DNA from 4 places in the Martelella mangrovi genome. Region 2 is predicted to be linked to each of the others. Evidence: predicted binding sites of a transcription regulator. Region 2 holds the regulator's gene; each other region holds the start of a gene.

Region 1 (4,213 bases), on a different contig from region 2:
CAAGCGCCAGCTCTATTCGCATTGCGAGGACGGCGGCTGGATTCTCGGCCACCTGATCGACGGCACCCAGGCCGAATATGTCCGCATTCCCCACGGTGACAATTCGCTCTACCCGATCCCCGAAGACGCGGATGAGGAAGCGCTGGTGATGCTGTCGGATATCCTGCCGACCGGTTTCGAAATCGGCGTTCTGGCCGGCGCCGTCAAACCGGGCGATGCGATTGCCATCGTCGGTGCCGGGCCAATCGGCATTGCCGCGCTTTTGACGGCGCAGTTCTATTCGCCGGGCCGGATCATCATGGTCGATATGGATGAAAACCGGCTGGGTGTGTCCCGCCAGTTCGGCGCGACCGATACGATCCGCGTCGGCGAGGAGGATGCGGTGGCGAAAATCCGCGAAATGACCGGCGGTGTCGGCGTCGATGTCGCCATCGAGGCGGTTGGCGTGCCGGCGACGTTCGATGTCTGCCAGCAGGTGGTCGCCGCCGGTGGCCATGTCGCCAATGTCGGCGTTCACGGCGCGCCGGTGGAACTGCACCTCGAAAACCTCTGGATACAGAACATCAACATCTCCATGGGGCTGGTGAATACCAACACCACGCCGATGCTGATGAAGACCGTTCAGTCCGGCAAGATTGATCCGTCGAAACTGATCACCCACCGGTTCGAACTGAACGACATCCTGAGCGCCTATGAGGTTTTCGGCAATGCCGCACGCGAAAAGGCGCTGAAGGTGATCATCAGCGCCTGAGTGTTGCCCTGCGGGTGTTTTTAGGCACCGGGCTACCGGGAAACAGTCCCGAGAACATGTTGAGGCGCTGCCTGTCGGCAGCGCCTGGACCGGCTGGCGATGTGTCGCGCCGATCTTGACGCGACAGCCTTTGGCGCGCGCCGCTTTCGTTGTCGGTTATCTGGCGGTCGCCGCGCCAATGCCGCCGCCGACCAGACCACCTGCGACAGCACCTGTGGCATCACCGGTGATGGCGGCCCCTGTGGCAACACCGAGGCCGGCACCGACCGTGGCGTTGCGCTCCTGCGTGGTGCAGGCGGCGAGCGGAAGAATGAATGCGATGGCGAGAACGGCTTTCTTCATTGTGTCTGTCTCCAGTGATCAGTTCGATGTTCGATTAGATATAACCTGCGAGCAGCAGGATTATGACGATGAGCAGGACAAGGCCAAGCCCGCCTGACGGCCCGTAACCCCATGTCCGCGAATATCCCCAGCGCGGCAATGCGCCGAGCAGAAGAAGAATAATGATGATAAGCAGGATAGTACCGAGCATTTTTTCTCTCTCCTGGGTAATCAGTTGGAGCTTCAACGTCCCGGCGTTGTATTTTGTTCCCGCAATCGCGTCTGTTGACGGAAAAGTAAACGGAAAAGCAGCGCGTGACGCTTCGGTCTTCGGTTTGCCAACGCACTGAAAAATATGGTTAAAAAGTCATTAATCCACCAAATATAGCGGTGAACAAAACCGGAAGATCGCCCTGTCTGTGATTCGTCGCTGATTCGTTCCGGCTTTGGTCTTTGGCCTGTAAATCAGGTTTTTCGAGCGCTTTTCGGTCGCCTGTTGTGAGGCGGCATGCCTGGGGCCTGCATTCTTTCCGGGGCCGGTGGATGAGAGAATAGCGGACAGTCTGAGGGATTCATCGATGTCCCGTCTGTTCATCTTTTGTTTACGAAGGTTAACGCGATTGTCCTGATTTGCACTGGTGAAGAATCGCACGTTCCATATCTAGGGCGTTAAATCGGTGAAAACCCAACATATAGCCGTGAACAAACCGGGAAAACAGCAGAGTCAGCGATTCGTCTGTGATTCGTTCGCATCTGTTCCAAATATTAAGAAAGGACGGGTTTCGGGGCAAAATGCACGCCCCTCTTGCTTGCAGGGCGCAGGCGGTCCATCTATAGAGAAACGCGCGCCGGAGGTTTGCGATCCGGCGATTGAAGCAATGGACGGGGGCGGAGATTTTGGCCCCGGCCAGGGAATTTGGGACCGGGACATTGAATTCAGAAGCAATGATCTTGAGCGGACGCGGGGTGACCGCCATGCTCGGCCCGACCAATACCGGCAAAACCCATTTTGCCATTGAACGGATGGTGGCGCATTCATCCGGGGTTATCGGCCTGCCGCTGCGCCTTCTTGCCCGTGAAGTCTATAACCGCCTTGTCGAGCGCGTCGGCGTCAACCGCGTTGCGCTGATCACCGGTGAGGAAAAGATCGCCCCGAAAACCGCCCGCTACAGCGTCTGCACCGTGGAGGCGATGCCGCGGGAAACCGATGTCGCCTTTGTTGCCATCGACGAGGTCCAGCTTGCCGGCGACCTGGAGCGCGGCCACATCTTCACCGACCGGATCCTGCATCTGCGCGGGCGTGAGGAAACGCTGCTTTTGGGCTCGGCGACGATGAAGCCGATCCTCAGGCAATTGCTGCCGGGTGTTTCGATCGTGGAGCGGCCGCGGCTTTCAAGCCTGTTTTATGCCGGCCAGAAGAGAATTACCCGCCTGCCGCGCCGTTCGGCCATTGTCGCCTTTTCTTCAGACGAGGTCTATGCGATTGCCGAACTGATCCGCCGTCAGCGCGGCGGCGCGGCCGTCGTGCTCGGCGCGCTGTCGCCGCGCACCCGCAACGCCCAGGTCGAACTCTATCAGAACGGCGATGTCGAATATCTGGTGGCGACGGACGCGATCGGCATGGGGCTGAACCTCGATGTCGATCATGTCGCCTTTGCCCAGGACCGCAAGTTCGACGGTCATCAGTACCGCAATCTCAACGCCGGAGAGCTTGGCCAGATCGCCGGTCGCGCCGGCCGCCATATGCGTGACGGCACGTTCGGCGTCACCAGCCGTGTGCCGCCCTTTGACGACGAACTTGTCGAGCGGTTGGAAACCCATCAGTTCGACCCGGTCAAGGTGTTGCAATGGCGTTCCAAGGCGCTTGATTTCACCTCGCTGCACGCGCTGAAGGCCAGTCTCGATGAGGTGCCGCGCGTTCAGGGGCTGACACGCGCATTGCCGGCTGTCGATCAGCGCGCGCTGGAATTTCTCGCCCGAAGCCACGCCGTCGCCGGAAAGGCTGATCGGCGCGACAGGATCGAATTGCTGTGGGAAGCCTGTGCGCTGCCCGATTATCGGCGGATCACGCCGGCCCAGCATGCCGACCTGATCGCCTCGCTTTATCTCGATCTGGTCGAGCACGGCACGGTGGACGAGGATTTCCTCGCAAAACAGGTCCGTCATGCCGACCGGACCGATGGTGAAATCGATACGCTTTCCGCGCGTATTGCCCAGATCAGAACATGGACCTATGTGTCGAACCGGCCCGGATGGCTTGCCGATCCGACACACTGGCAGGAAAAGACACGGAAAATAGAGGATCGGCTGTCGGATGCCCTGCATGAGAGGTTGACGAAACGCTTCGTTGACCGCAGGACTTCCGTGCTAATGAAGCGCCTGAGAGAGAATGCGATGCTTGAAGCTGAAGTGAGCGTGAATGGGGATGTCTTTGTCGAAGGACATCATGTGGGGGAACTGGCTGGCTTTCGTTTCAAAGCCGTGTCCGGAGCCGAAGGGCCGGATGCCAAGGCAATCGAGGCGGCCGCGCTGAAGGCGCTGGCGCTCGAATTCGAGGCGCGCGCCGCGCGTCTTCATGCCTCCGGCAATTCCGATCTGGTGCTGGATTCGTCCGGCACGGTGCGTTGGCTCGGCGATCCTGTGGCGCGTCTGGTCGCCACCGACAACATTCTGAGGCCGCGCGCTGTGCTGTTGGCCGACGAACAGCTGACCGGTACGGCGCGCGACCATGTTGTCGCCCGCATCGAGCGTTTCGTCGCCCATACGATCCAGACGGTTCTGAAGCCGCTTGATGATCTCGCCAATGCCGACGATATCGAAGGACTGGCGCGCGGGCTGGCTTTCCAGCTCGTCGAAAATTACGGCGTGCTGTTCCGCCGCGATGTTGCAGCCGAGGTCAAGGCGCTCGATCAGGATGCGCGTGCATCGCTGCGTCGCTATGGCGTGCGGTTCGGCGCCTATCATGTGTTCATGCCAGCGCTGCTGAAGCCGGCACCCGCCGAGATGATCACCATGCTCTGGGCCCTTGCCAATGACGGTCTCGACAAGCCCGGCTATGGCGAACTTATTCCGGTGCTTGCGGCAGGCCGCACATCGGTGGTTACCGATCCCGGCTATGAACGCGCCTTCTACAAGCTGGCC
Region 2 (4,213 bases):
GCGGAACCGCGACAGGAAGCGCATGAAGGCGCCGGAAAAAAGCGCGGCAATCCAGAACGGCACGGCAAGGCCAAGCGAATAGATCGCCAGCAGCACCGCGCCGTTGGAAACCGTATCGCGCGTGGCCGCGACAGCGAGAATGGCCCCCAGAACCGGTCCGATGCAGGGCGTCCAGCCGAAAGCAAAGGCCAGCCCCATGACATAGGCGCCGGACATGCTCGCCGGCTTGCCGCCGCCATGAAACCGCGCCTCACGCGACAGGAAGGGGATTTTCAGCACACCAAGGAAGTTCAGCCCCATGATGATGATGATCACACCGCCGACCTTGGCCAGAATATCGATATATTGACGCAACAACTGACCGATGGACGAGGCCCCTGCCCCGAGCGCCACGAAAATCGTCGCAAAGCCGAGCGTAAAGAACAGCGCCGGCAACAATACACGCGCCGGGCGGACGGAGGTGTCTCCCCTGAACTGATCGATCGAAATGCCCGCCATGTAGCAAAGATAAGGCGGCACCAGCGGCAAAACGCAGGGTGAGAGAAACGAAAGCGCACCGGCAAGAAGCGCCGTCAACAGGGAAATATCACCGATCGACACCTGAAATCCTCTTGTCACTCGGCCGTTGGCGAAAGCGCGTCCGGCACCAGCAGATAACCGCCTGAAAGGCGGACCGTAAACTGCCGGTTCCTTAAACCACAGCGGCGTTGAATTCCAATCACCTTTCCGCGCATCGCCCCCGACATCAAATTGTCGCCTTGGAGCCGAATTTCCGGGTTGACCTTCTGCAAGACCCTTTCTATGTTCCGCCCACTTTCCGCTGGCCCTTCAACAGGCGCCGGGCTCGGGAGCGCGTAGCTCAGCTGGTAGAGCAACTGACTTTTAATCAGTAGGTCCAGGGTTCGAACCCCTGCGCGCTCACCATTGTTTGCCGAGAATTTTCTCCTTTCGAAATTGAAACAACACTTTCTAACTCACCCCTTTCCGCCCGCCTTCATGCCTCCATTGACCGCAATCGAGGCCGCTCTGCTATTTCCAGCTTGCGGAACACAGATAGAACAGATATAAACGTTCTGTATTTGTTTCGAAGGCAAGGGGCTGCAAATGCTGACTCGTAAACAACAGGAACTGCTGTATTTCATCCATGAACGGATGAAGGAGACAGGCATTCCCCCGTCTTTCGATGAAATGAAGGAAGCCCTGGATCTGGCGTCCAAATCGGGCATTCACCGATTGATCACGGCGCTGGAGGAACGCGGCTTCATTCGCCGGCTTCCCAACAGGGCGCGCGCGCTTGAAATTCTGCGCATGCCGGAAAGCCTTGGCTCTCAGCCGCCGCGCCGCGGTTTCTCACCGAGCGTGATTGAAGGCAGCCTCGGCAAGACGCCTGCCGAAAGCAAAACACCGGCTGCCGGAAATGACAGCGGCTCGACCGATATCCCCGTCATGGGGCGGATTGCAGCCGGTGTTCCGATCTCGGCCATACAGGAAAACACCCACGCAATTGCGGTTCCGGCCGAGATGCTGGGAACCGGCGAACATTATGCGCTGGAAGTTAAGGGCGATTCGATGATCGAAGCCGGGATATTCGACGGTGACACGGTGGTCATCCGCAATATCAACACGGCCGCCCCGGGCGATATTGTCGTGGCGCTGGTGAATGACGAGGAAGCGACACTGAAGCGCTTCCGCCGCAAGGGCGCGTCGATTGCGCTGGAAGCCGCCAATCCGGCCTATGAAACCCGGATATTTGCTGCCGATCAGGTCAAGGTTCAGGGCAAGCTTGTCGGCCTGATCCGCCGCTACCACTGAAGAAATCGAGGGTTTTCGGCAGGCTGACAGGATCGGCATACGAATCGGAACGCCAGTTATAGAGGCGGTGTTGGTTCCATTGACGTTTTACTGCCGTAATGGCGGGCGTGACGGAAACGTGGGTTCTCACACAGGAGCCGGTCGGGTTAGGCTCTGAGGACGTGGTGTTACCATTTCTTGATTTTGAACCATCGGTATCTTGGACAGTAAACTGCAAGGTGCCGGTTTGGCGGCGCAGTGCTGGTGTGATGAGAAAACCAGGCGAACGGCACGCCTGAAAACCGGGCCGGTAAACGCTGACAATGATGTCTGCGTGATCGCAGGCAGGGCCTACGAGCGCGGGCCGGAATATTTGTGCGACGGTCAGGCCGCTGCCGGGAAGCGATGCCACACACCATTCGCTCTTTTCACAGATGAACATACCGGATTGCGTCCGCGCGGCCTTTATATCCTCGGCAAGGGCGGTGCTTGCATTGGTGATTTGTCCAGCATCCAGGCGGTCGAACCGGTCCGCGTCTTTCAGTATCGCAGCGTTGCTTTCGGTTTCGCTCGGCGGCCGTGTGGCGCTGATGGCAAGTGCGCTCTGCCACTGATCGAAGATGAAGGAAGGCGGACGGCGCTTGCTGAGCGCGGCTGTATCACCGGTGACGATCGCAACCAATGCACCGTCTTCGGAGACAAGCAGAAGCGGCGACCGGTCGCCTTGAGAAAAGGCGGGCAAGGCAAAGGCAATTGCCATCGGCACCAGTCCGACAAGCCTGAGACGGGTGCGCAGCAGAACCAGCAGCATGAACCCGACAAGGAAAAGCAGCAGAAATCCGCGGGGCATCGCACTGGTATCGAGCGCGCCACCAAGACCATCGACCCATTCCGCAATGGCAATCACCCGGTCGAGCCCCCAGCCCATGGCCAGAAGAAAGGGGCCGTGCAGGTTAAGCGGCATTGCCAGCATGGCCAGCAGGCCGGAGGGCATGACCAGAAAGGTGACAATCGGCATGGCGAGCAGATTGCCGAGCAGACCGTAGCCGGCAATCCGCTGAAAATGCGCCATGGCAATCGGCGCTGTCGAAAGCCCACCGATCAGTGCGGTCAACACAATACCGAAAGCACCCAGCATGACGATGCGGATCACTGTGCCGGCCGGCATCGACGCCGGGCGAGCATATTCGCGACGCTGCCAGAAGCTGTAGCCCGCAATCAGCGCCAGTGTTGCGGCAAACGACATCTGCATGCCGGGGCCGACAGCTTCCGACGGCGAAACCGCGAGGATGACAAACCCCGCAAGAGCGACATTGCGCATACTGATGGCCGGACGGTCGGCAACGGCGGCAAGCAGCATGATCGCCAACATGATGAAAGCGCGCTGCGCCGAGACCTGCATGCCCGAAATCGCAAGATAGAACCCGGCAGCCCCGATCGCGGCCATAGCGGCAAGCTTCTTGGTGGCGATCGCCTCTGCCGCCTTTGGCGAAAAAGACAGAAAAAGACGCAGGCTTGAAAAGAAGATACCGGCGGCGAGCGCCATGTGCAGCCCCGAAATGGCGATGACATGGGCAAGGCCGGCATTGCGCAGCGCGTCCAGCGTGTCATCATTCATGGCGCGACGCTGCCCGGTGATGATCGCATTGGCGAAAGCCCCCGATTCGTCTGGCAGGACAGCGCGAATGCGCCCGGCAATCGTATCGCGCAGGCTTTCGACCCTGTGGCGCATGAACAGGCCAATGGACTGAGGGCGGCTTGTCTCCCGCGTATGAAGATCACCCGGAACCGCGTCTGGCGCGCCATAGAAGAACCCCACTGCGCCGATCCCGTCGAAATAGGAAAGAAAACCGAAATCGACGAGGCCCGGCAGAGCCGGTCCGGAAGGCGGTGAAAGCCGGGCAAGGCCGGTGAATGCACCGCCGATGTCGACCGGCGGCGATTTGCCGCGGGCAACAAGGGTGACACGCTCAGGTGGACGGTGGATCACCGGATCGTCGGTGGCGATGACGCGCACCACATAACGCCAGCCGTTTTCGGTCGGCTCGCGGGCATCGACCACGCCGGTAACATGGGTCGTCACCGGTGAGTCGAGCATCACCGTAGCAAGCCGGCCCGTCTCAAGCTGCGCCAGAAACGCGCCGCTGAGAAAGAGCGCAACCAGACCGGCGCCCAGCCGGTTCACCGGACCGGCATTGCGCAACGAAACGGCGGCACCAACGGCGATCGCCCAATAGAGCCACAGCCCCCACGAAAACGGCGCTGCAGGCCGGAAAAACCACCACGCGGACCCCAGAGCCATCACAAACGGCGCAAACAGAAAGCTGCGTCCATAGGCAAGTTCTTCGGAAAAAAGCGTGCCGACGTCCCTGCCCTCCGGCTGCTCCGCAGAAGTTGGCGGATTCCAGACCGTATCGCTGCC
Region 3 (4,213 bases), on a different contig from region 2:
CCCTGAGGACTGGAGCGTTTTCTACCGGCGCGGCATTGCCTATGAACGGCTGAAGGAATGGGACAAGGCCGAACCGAATTTCCTGCGCGCGCTTGAGCTTTACCCCAACCAGCCGCAGGTTCTGAACTATCTCGGCTATTCCTGGATCGATCAGGGCATGAACCTCGAAAAGGGCCTGGACCTGATCAATCAGGCCGTCGATCAGCGCCCCGATGATGGCTATATCGTCGATTCGCTCGGCTGGGCCTATTACAGGCTCGGTCGCTACGAAGACGCCATGCGCGAGCTGGAGCGGGCCGTTTCGCTGGATACCGGCGACCCCACGATCAACGACCATCTGGGCGATGCCTACTGGCAGATGGGGCGCAAGCTCGAAGCGATCTATCAGTGGAACAAGGCGCTTGCGAGTGAACCGGAGGAGGATCTCGTTCCCGCAATCAGGGAAAAGATCGCCCACGGCCTTGTCGCCAACGATGAAAATGCCGCCAATCCGCTGGCCAAGTCGCCCGAGGGAGACGGCGATACCGTCAAGACACCGTGACCACAGCGCCTGCCGGCGATGCGGTCGCGGAATTCGCGGCGGCGAAGATCAATCTTGCGCTTCACGTGACCGGGCAACGCGGCGACGGCTATCACCTGCTTGATTCGCTGGTGACTTTTGCCGATATCGGCGACCGGCTGACCTTCACGCCAAGCGACCGCGACATGTTCACGCTTTCGGGGCGTTTTGCCGACGATCTGCCGTATCATGATGATCCGGAAACCGGCAATCTGGTGCTGAAAGCGCGCAACCGGCTGCGCGCGGCGGCGGCCCAAACGGGCAGCCCCTGCGCGCCGGTTCATATCCATCTTGAGAAGAACCTGCCGGCCGCCTCCGGCATCGGCGGCGGTTCGGCCGATGCCGCTGCGGCGCTGCGCGGGCTTGTCCGCCTCTGGCAGCCCGGCCTTGATGAGAAAAGCATACACACGATCGCTCTCTCGCTGGGGGCCGATGTGCCGATGTGCCTTGCCTCGCATCCGCTGATTGCCCGGGGCATCGGCGATACCATCCGGCCGGCGACGGGTTTCCCCCGCCTTGATCTCGTACTTGCAAATCCGCTTCAGCCGATTGCGACCCCGGCAGTTTTCAGGGCGCTTGAAAACCGCCACAATCCGCCAATGGACCTTGGCGATCAGCCCGAAGACCAGCGGCGAGACTGGATCGCCCTCGTACGGCAAAGCCGCAACGACCTGCAACGGCCCGCAAACCGGATTGCGCCGGTCATTGATGCGGTGCTGGACGCGCTGTCGTCATCAGGCGCGTCCCTCTCGCGCATGTCGGGTTCGGGCGCGACATGTTTCGGACTGTTTAGCGATCGCGAAAGCGCGCATGCTGCGGCTGACCGGCTTTCCCATGCCCGGCCCGACTGGTTCGTGACCGCAACCGCCACCGTTGCCGCAGGAGAAGAACACCATGGTTGAACGCCCCTTCATTCCCATCCGCTTTGCCGTGCTGACCGTTTCCGACAGCCGCACGCTTGCCGATGACCGCTCCGGCGACACGCTTGTGCAACGCATCGAGACCGCCGGCCACGCATGCGCGGACCGCCGGATCGTCGGTGACGACCGCGCCGAAATCGAAAGCGTCGTGCGAGGCTGGTGCCTTGATCCGGCCGTCGATGTGGTGCTGACCACCGGCGGCACGGGCTTTACCGGACGCGATGTCACGCCGGAAGCCATCGAACCGCTGTTCGACAAGCGCATGGACGGATTTTCCGCCATCTTCCACCGCATTTCATTCGAAAAGATCGGCACATCAACGGTGCAATCGCGGGCAACGGCGGGGCTCAGCAACCAGACCTTCGTCTTCGTGCTGCCCGGTTCGCCGGGCGCCTGCCGCGATGCATGGGACGGTATTCTGGAAAAACAGTTCGACTACCGCCAGCAACCCTGCAATTTCGTGGAAATCATGCCGCGACTCAACGAGCACCTCAAACGCGGCTGACGCCGAAGGACCGTTTCAGACCCTGACCGAAGCCCAGGCCGGAATGATCTCGCAGGACAGTTTGCGCGTCATCTGCCTGCGGGCAAGCGCCAGAGGGGACTTGCCGCACGCCTGGGCCTTTTCGACAGCCAGCTGGCGCGGCATGAGAACGCCCACTTCAAGCGGGCAGCGCCGCTGAAACAGAACCTGGCGGAGCGGCCGGCGATGCCGGCGCGAGCGCGAAAACCGCGCCGGCCGCGTTTCCAGCGCCATATGTTCGAAGATCGCTTCGACCCAACCCGAAAGCGGCCGTGCGCCGGGTTCCAGTACGAGGATCCAGTCACCGCGCGCCTGACGCATCACCTCGGCAAGATCCCAGGAGCGCAGATGGTGGCATCCGGCGGCATCCGCCACCCGCTCCGTGCCGTCGTCGGAGCCGTGGTCGAGCACAATGACATCGCTGACAAGCCCCTCGACCGCGCCGACAACCAGCGTCGACAGCGTATGGGCGAGTTCCGCCTCGTGATTTGTAGTTTCGATAACGACGCTGAGCATGACCTCCTTATGGCAAAGGAACGGGCCTGTTGCAAAGGAGAACATCAATGTTCTTGCTTTGTTCTACTCGGTGCGATAAATTCATGATGAAGTGTTGCCGTTGGACCCCGCATTTCGGGGCCGGACACCGCAATGAGCCGATGAGGTCTGATCATGGATGATGCCTTCATTATCGATTTTGCCAGCGCGCCGCCGCCCGAACGCCACTTCGAGCCGGTGGTGCGTGACCGGCGGCGCGGCCGGGCTGCAACCGCCAATCCCGATGGCCGTTTCGAACCGGTCACGCGCGAGCATTTCGATGACGGCTGGGATATCGATGATGAACTGCCGACGCTTGCCACCGAAGTCCAGGTGGAAAAGGTCAAGACCATCATCACCCGCAATACCTCGCCCGACGTGCCGTTCGAGCGTTCGATCAACCCCTATCGCGGCTGCGAACACGGCTGCATCTATTGTTTTGCCCGCCCGACCCACGGTTTCATGGGGCTTTCTGCCGGGCTCGATTTCGAGACGAAGCTGTTTGCCAAGCCGGATGCGCCGCGCCAGCTTGCCCGTGAACTGGCAAAGCCCGGCTACAAGGCCAGGACAATCGCCATCGGCACCAATACCGATCCATATCAGCCGGTCGAAAAGACCTGGCGGATCATGCGGCAGACGCTGGAAGTGCTGGCCGAGGCCAATCATCCGGTTTCGATCACCACGAAATCCGCGCTCGTGCTGCGCGACCTCGATATCCTGTCGGCAATGGCGGAGAAACATCTCGTCAAGGTGATGGTTTCCGTGACCACGCTCGACCGCAAGCTTGCGCGTGCAATGGAACCACGCGCCGCCACGCCGCCGCGCCGGCTTGAAACCATCCGCACGCTGAGCGAACACGGCATTCCCGTCGGCATCTCCGTCGCGCCCGTGGTGCCGGCGCTGACCGATCACGAGATCGAACGCATTCTCGACAGCGGCAAGGCCGCCGGCGCGCGCGAAGCAAGCTATATTCTGCTGCGCCTGCCGCTGGAAGTGGCGCCGCTGTTCAAGGACTGGCTTCTGGAACACCACCCCGAACGCTACCGTCATGTGATGAGCCTCATCCGGTCGATGCGCGGCGGCAAGGATTACGACGCCGAGTTCGGCAAGCGCATGAAAGGCAGCGGCCCCTATGCCTGGCAGATCGCGCGGCGTTTCGAACTTGCCGTCAAGCGGCTCGGCCTTGCACGGCGGGGCGGCGCACTGCGCGAGGATCTGTTCGTGCCGCCGGATGGCGCGGGCACCCAGCTCAACCTGTTCTGATGCGCTGGACCAGTCCTGCCTGCAACCTTCGGCGGGGATGCAGTGCTGTTGTGTTTCCGGCCGGCCGTTCCCTGGGCCGGGGCCGAAGAAGTCTCCTTTGCCGCCGCACCCGGTCACCCTTCGGGGTCAGACCGGAAGGAGACTTGCGGGAGATCGGCGGGTGGTGTCAAATGACGTTATGTCATTGAACACACCTGCCGATTCTCCTGCCCTTTTCAATCTGCTGCCGGATGGTCCCGATTTTTCGATGGAACAGACCGCCAAGTGGAAAGCCCTCTGGCCGGTTGCCGGTTGCGACGAGGCCGGGCGCGGCCCTCTGGCCGGCCCCGTGGTCGCCGCCGCAGTAATCCTCGACCCCGATCGCATTCCCGAAGGCCTTAATGATTCCAAGAAGCTTTCCGCCAGAAAGCGCGA
Region 4 (4,213 bases), on a different contig from region 2:
ATGCTTGCGGGCGTTGTAGACCGGGATATTTTCCATCGGACCCGGACGATAGAGCGCCACAAGCGCGATCAGATCTTCGATGCGGTCGGGCTTCATACCGATCAGCGCCTTGCGCATGCCCGCACTTTCCACCTGAAAGACGCCGACCGTTTCACCGCGCGCCATCATCTCGTAGGATTCATGGTCATCCAGCGGCACCAGTGACAGGTCCACCTTGATGCCGCGCCGGGCAATGAAATCGACCGCCGTCTTCAACACCGTCAGCGTTTTCAGACCCAGAAAGTCGAACTTGACCAGACCGGCCTGTTCCACCCACTTCATATTGAACTGGGTGACCGGCATGTCCGATCGCGGATCGCGATACATCGGCACCAGCTGCGAAAGCGGCCGGTCACCGATCACGATGCCGGCGGCATGCGTCGAGGCGTGCCGGTACAGCCCTTCGATCTTCTGGGCGATCGCCAGAAGACGGCCGACAATCGGTTCTTCCTCTGCGGCCTCCTGAAATTTCGGCTCGTCCTCGATGGCTTTGGCAAGCGTCACCGGGTTGGCAGGATTGTTGGGCACCAGCTTGCTGATCCGGTCCACCTGCCCGTAAGGCATCTCCAGCACACGGCCCACATCGCGCAGCGCCGCACGCGCCTGCAGCGAACCGAAGGTGATGATCTGCGCCACCTGCGCCCGTCCGTACTTCCGCTGAACGTAACGGATCACCTCTTCGCGCCGGTCCTGACAGAAGTCGATATCGAAGTCCGGCATCGAAACGCGTTCGGGGTTCAGAAAGCGTTCGAATAGCAGCGAAAACCGCAAGGGGTCAACGTCGGTAATGGTCAGCGCATAAGCCACAAGCGAGCCCGCACCCGAGCCACGACCCGGACCGACAGGAATATCCTGCTCCTTGGCCCATTTGATGAAGTCCGAAACGATCAGGAAGTATCCCGGAAACTTCATGCTCTCGATAATGCCGAGCTCATATTCAAGCCGCTCTTCATAATCCTCGCGGGTGTGCCCATCGCTCAGACCAACGTGGTCGAGCCGCGCTTCAAGCCCTTCAACCGCCTGACGGCGCAGTTCGAGCGCCTCGGCCCGTTCCGCCTCTTCCGGGTCATCGGAGGCGCCGGTGAAGCGTGGCAATATCGGATCGCGCGTGTGCAGGATGAAGCTGCAGCGCCGTGCAATCTCGATGGTGTTGTCGAGCGCTTCAGGCAGATCGGCAAACAGCTCTGCCATCTCCTCCTGTGTCTTCATATAATGGTCCGGCGTCAGCCTGAAGCGCCGGTCGTCGGAGACGATGGCATTGTGGGCGACGGCCATGAGCGCATCATGCGCCTCAAAATCCTCGCGCGCGGGAAAGAAAGGTTCATTAGTCGCCACCAACGGCAGCTCGAGCTCATAGGCCAGATTGATCACATGGCGTTCGCGCTGGACATCGAACGCCCCCTGACGCTGAAGCTCGACATAAAGGCGGTCACCAAACAGCGTCTTCAACGCTGAAAGACGGTCTCGGGCCTTGGCCTCGAAGCCTGCGGTCAGCGCCTGATCGATCGGACCGCCCGACCCGCCACTCAACACGATCAGCCCATCGGTTCTGGATTCAAGCCATGACTTGCGGATATAGACGCTCTCATGCGCCTCACCGCCGAGATAGGCCTCACTGACAAGGTGCATGAGATTGGCGTAGCCCGCCGGACTGGCCACCAGAAACACAAGCGACGGCAGCTTGACCGGCAGATGCGAACCGCCGCGCCGTTCCCCATCGCCATCGTCTTCCATATCGATCGACACCTGGCACCCGATAATCGGCTGCAGCCCGTCGTCGATTGCCTTCTGCGAAAATTCAAGCGCGCCGAAAAGATTGTTGGTGTCGGTAACCGCAACAGCCGGCTGGCGGTCTTCCACGGCAAGCTTCAACACCTTCTTGAGCGGCAGCGCACCTTCAAGCAGCGAATAAGCCGAATGGATGCGCAGATGCACGAACCTGACCGGCGCTTCGCCCGACTCGTTTTGCTCATTCTTCGCGCTATCGCCCGCCATTGCCAGCTCCATCATGCTCTGTCTTCGAATGTGATTTTCGCAGGCCCGCACGACCGGCGCAACGCAAACAACACATATGCACAGAAAGCTTGTCCGGCCACCACAGAGCGGGAAGCGTCGCCGGCCACGCCGGCAGACAATAATGGCCTGTTACAGCGAGCTTATGATCAGAGCCATACTCGTCAGGAACAGGGTGATCGAGAAAAATGCAGCCACATCACGCAGAAGTTCGGTCATTTTCGCCTCCGTTTCACTTTATGTTTTTATTATGTTCCTTATTTGTTCTTTTTACAAGCGCCATGAGACACTTTTAATGCGCTCATCGCCTCACAGGCTTGCGATGCAAACGCCGAAAGATACCTGCAAAAGCGCATAACAAGTTGTAATTTATGATTCTTATCCTACACGTGTCGTGGAGGTCGTGCAGTCCCCGAAGACGGCAAAAAGAATCGCCTCAGCTCTTCCCGGGCGGAGAAACGGGGCCGGAGAGACCGCACACGATAGCCGCAAGCCGAAAAGGATCGCGAAATACAGCGTTCCATGCCGGCGCCTGATGCCGATGCTCCTTCAGCACCTGCAGCATGCCTCACACCGGCATGGACGGTGCAGGCTGCATACGCCTCCGTGCATCCAGGATCGTCTGGCTTTCAATGCCGGGCAGCGCGTTAACGACAGTCGAAACACCGTCGCGATGAAACGCGGCGTGCCGGACACCTAGCCGGCGTAGTGCGCGATGAGGCGGCTCAGCTTATCGGCACCGCTAATGGTTTCTGCGCGCAGCCGGTCGCGCAGCGCCTCGTCGGCGGTGGTGAGGAAGGGAACCGAAAGCGCGGCAATCACGGCACCGGTATGATCGCGGATCGGGGCGGCGAAAGCACTGACGCTGAGGCTATATTCGCCCCTGTCTTCGGCCCATCCCTGCGCGCGCACCTCCGCCAGTTCTTTGCGCAACTGGTTCCGGTCGGTGATCGTCCGCTCCGTCAGCGCCACGGGGTTCTTGCGCAACAGCCGCTCGCGCTCGTCATCCGGCAGATAGGCCATCAGCACCTTGCTGGCACCACCGGCATGAACCGGCAGATATTCTCCGATTTCGTAATTCAGGGCGTGCGGGCGTTTTGCCGTTGCCCCTGCAACCACCATGATCGCGCCGTTTTCATAAACGGAAATCTTGCAGGACTGGCCGATATTTGCCGCCAGCGCCTCAAGGTCCGACTGAAGATACCGCGCCAGCGAGAAAAAATGCGAGGTCGGCGTGACCCGCGCGGCAAGTTCCAGAAAACGGTTTCCGAACACATAGGTTCCCGGCGCGGTTTCCCGCAACAGCCGCGAATCCGCGAGGGAATTGAGGATCCGGTAGACCGTCGATCTGGCAAGCCCGGTTTGCTGGACAAGATCCGACTGACTGAGGCCGGACGGTGCCCGCTCCAGCGCATTCAGGATCATCACCATCCGCTCGATCGTCGGGTTTCCATTCGTGCTTGTGCCGCTCATTTGCTTGACGCCCTCATTTTTCGAGCCTATTGTTCTAATAAGAACTTTATAAGTTCATATATGAACTTTTCTTGTTTGTCCATAGATTGATCGCGCCGGGAGGAATCAAAAGTGAAAATTGCAATGTGTCTTGAGCCCGCAATGTCGCCCAAGTGGCATTATGGCCGCGAGATGTGCGTCGAGGATGCCGTGGCCCTGCGCGACCAGACACCGGACGTGCCGATCTGGGACCTGCAGACGCTGGCCCGGTCGATGAAGGCTTTCGAGGATTTTGGCTACAAGGTGCGCGTGCTCGAAGGCTGGGTGCCGATGGAGAATTTCAAGCTCGGCAAGCCCGAAGGCGAGCAGGAAATGCAGCAGATGCTGGCGACCATTGAAAACATGGGCGCGCTCGGCATCGAAACGCTCTGCTACAGCTGGATGGTGATCCACGGCTGGATGCGCACCTCGGTGACCGAGCGCCTTCCCGGCGGCGCGCTGACCACGAGCTACGATCACTCGATCATCGAAAAGGACCCGCGCTCCCACCAGGGCATCATCGTCAGCGAGGATCAGCTCTGGACCACGCTCGAAGCCTTTCTGAAGCGTGCCGTTCCGGTGGCCGAAAAGGCCGGGGTCAAGCTTGCCATGCACCCCGACGACCCGCCGCTTTCACCGATCATGGGGGTCAGCCGGATCATGAGCAGCG

The links. Region 2 encodes LexA, which represses DNA repair genes until DNA is damaged. Its sites were predicted from a motif close to TGTTCNNNNTGTGTTCNG; they were not measured.
Region 1: a site for LexA is predicted at 1,771-1,788, ahead of ABID12_RS01340 (helicase-related protein). Genes of this name have one in related genera too.
Region 3: a site for LexA is predicted at 2,567-2,584, ahead of ABID12_RS10320 (PA0069 family radical SAM protein). Genes of this name have one in related genera too.
Region 4: a site for LexA is predicted at 2,304-2,321, ahead of dnaE (DNA polymerase III subunit alpha). Genes of this name have one in related genera too.

The regions. Positions count from the first base shown of each region.
Region 1 covers NZ_JBEPLY010000001.1:273,078-277,290, forward strand. The annotation lists gene ABID12_RS01325 (zinc-dependent alcohol dehydrogenase family protein) at 1-751, shown strand, start outside; gene ABID12_RS01330 (YMGG-like glycine zipper-containing protein) at 908-1,093, opposite strand; gene ABID12_RS01335 (DUF3309 family protein) at 1,128-1,283, opposite strand; gene ABID12_RS01340 (helicase-related protein) at 2,018-4,213, shown strand, end outside.
Region 2 covers NZ_JBEPLY010000005.1:113,498-117,710, reverse strand. The annotation lists gene ABID12_RS09490 (cytochrome c biogenesis CcdA family protein) at 1-600, opposite strand, end outside; gene ABID12_RS09485 (hypothetical protein) at 615-791, opposite strand; tRNA gene ABID12_RS09480 (tRNA-Lys) at 849-924, shown strand; gene lexA (transcriptional repressor LexA) at 1,105-1,812, shown strand; gene ABID12_RS09470 (ComEC/Rec2 family competence protein) at 1,766-4,213, opposite strand, start outside.
Region 3 covers NZ_JBEPLY010000006.1:28,792-33,004, reverse strand. The annotation lists gene ABID12_RS10340 (tetratricopeptide repeat protein) at 1-541, shown strand, start outside; gene ABID12_RS10335 (4-(cytidine 5'-diphospho)-2-C-methyl-D-erythritol kinase) at 538-1,461, shown strand; gene moaB (molybdenum cofactor biosynthesis protein B) at 1,454-1,984, shown strand; gene ABID12_RS10325 (glycosyltransferase family protein) at 2,000-2,518, opposite strand; gene ABID12_RS10320 (PA0069 family radical SAM protein) at 2,666-3,799, shown strand; gene rnhB (ribonuclease HII) at 3,978-4,213, shown strand, end outside.
Region 4 covers NZ_JBEPLY010000011.1:153,850-158,062, forward strand. The annotation lists gene dnaE (DNA polymerase III subunit alpha) at 1-2,034, opposite strand, end outside; gene ABID12_RS15425 (IclR family transcriptional regulator) at 2,749-3,525, opposite strand; gene ABID12_RS15430 (mannonate dehydratase) at 3,637-4,213, shown strand, end outside.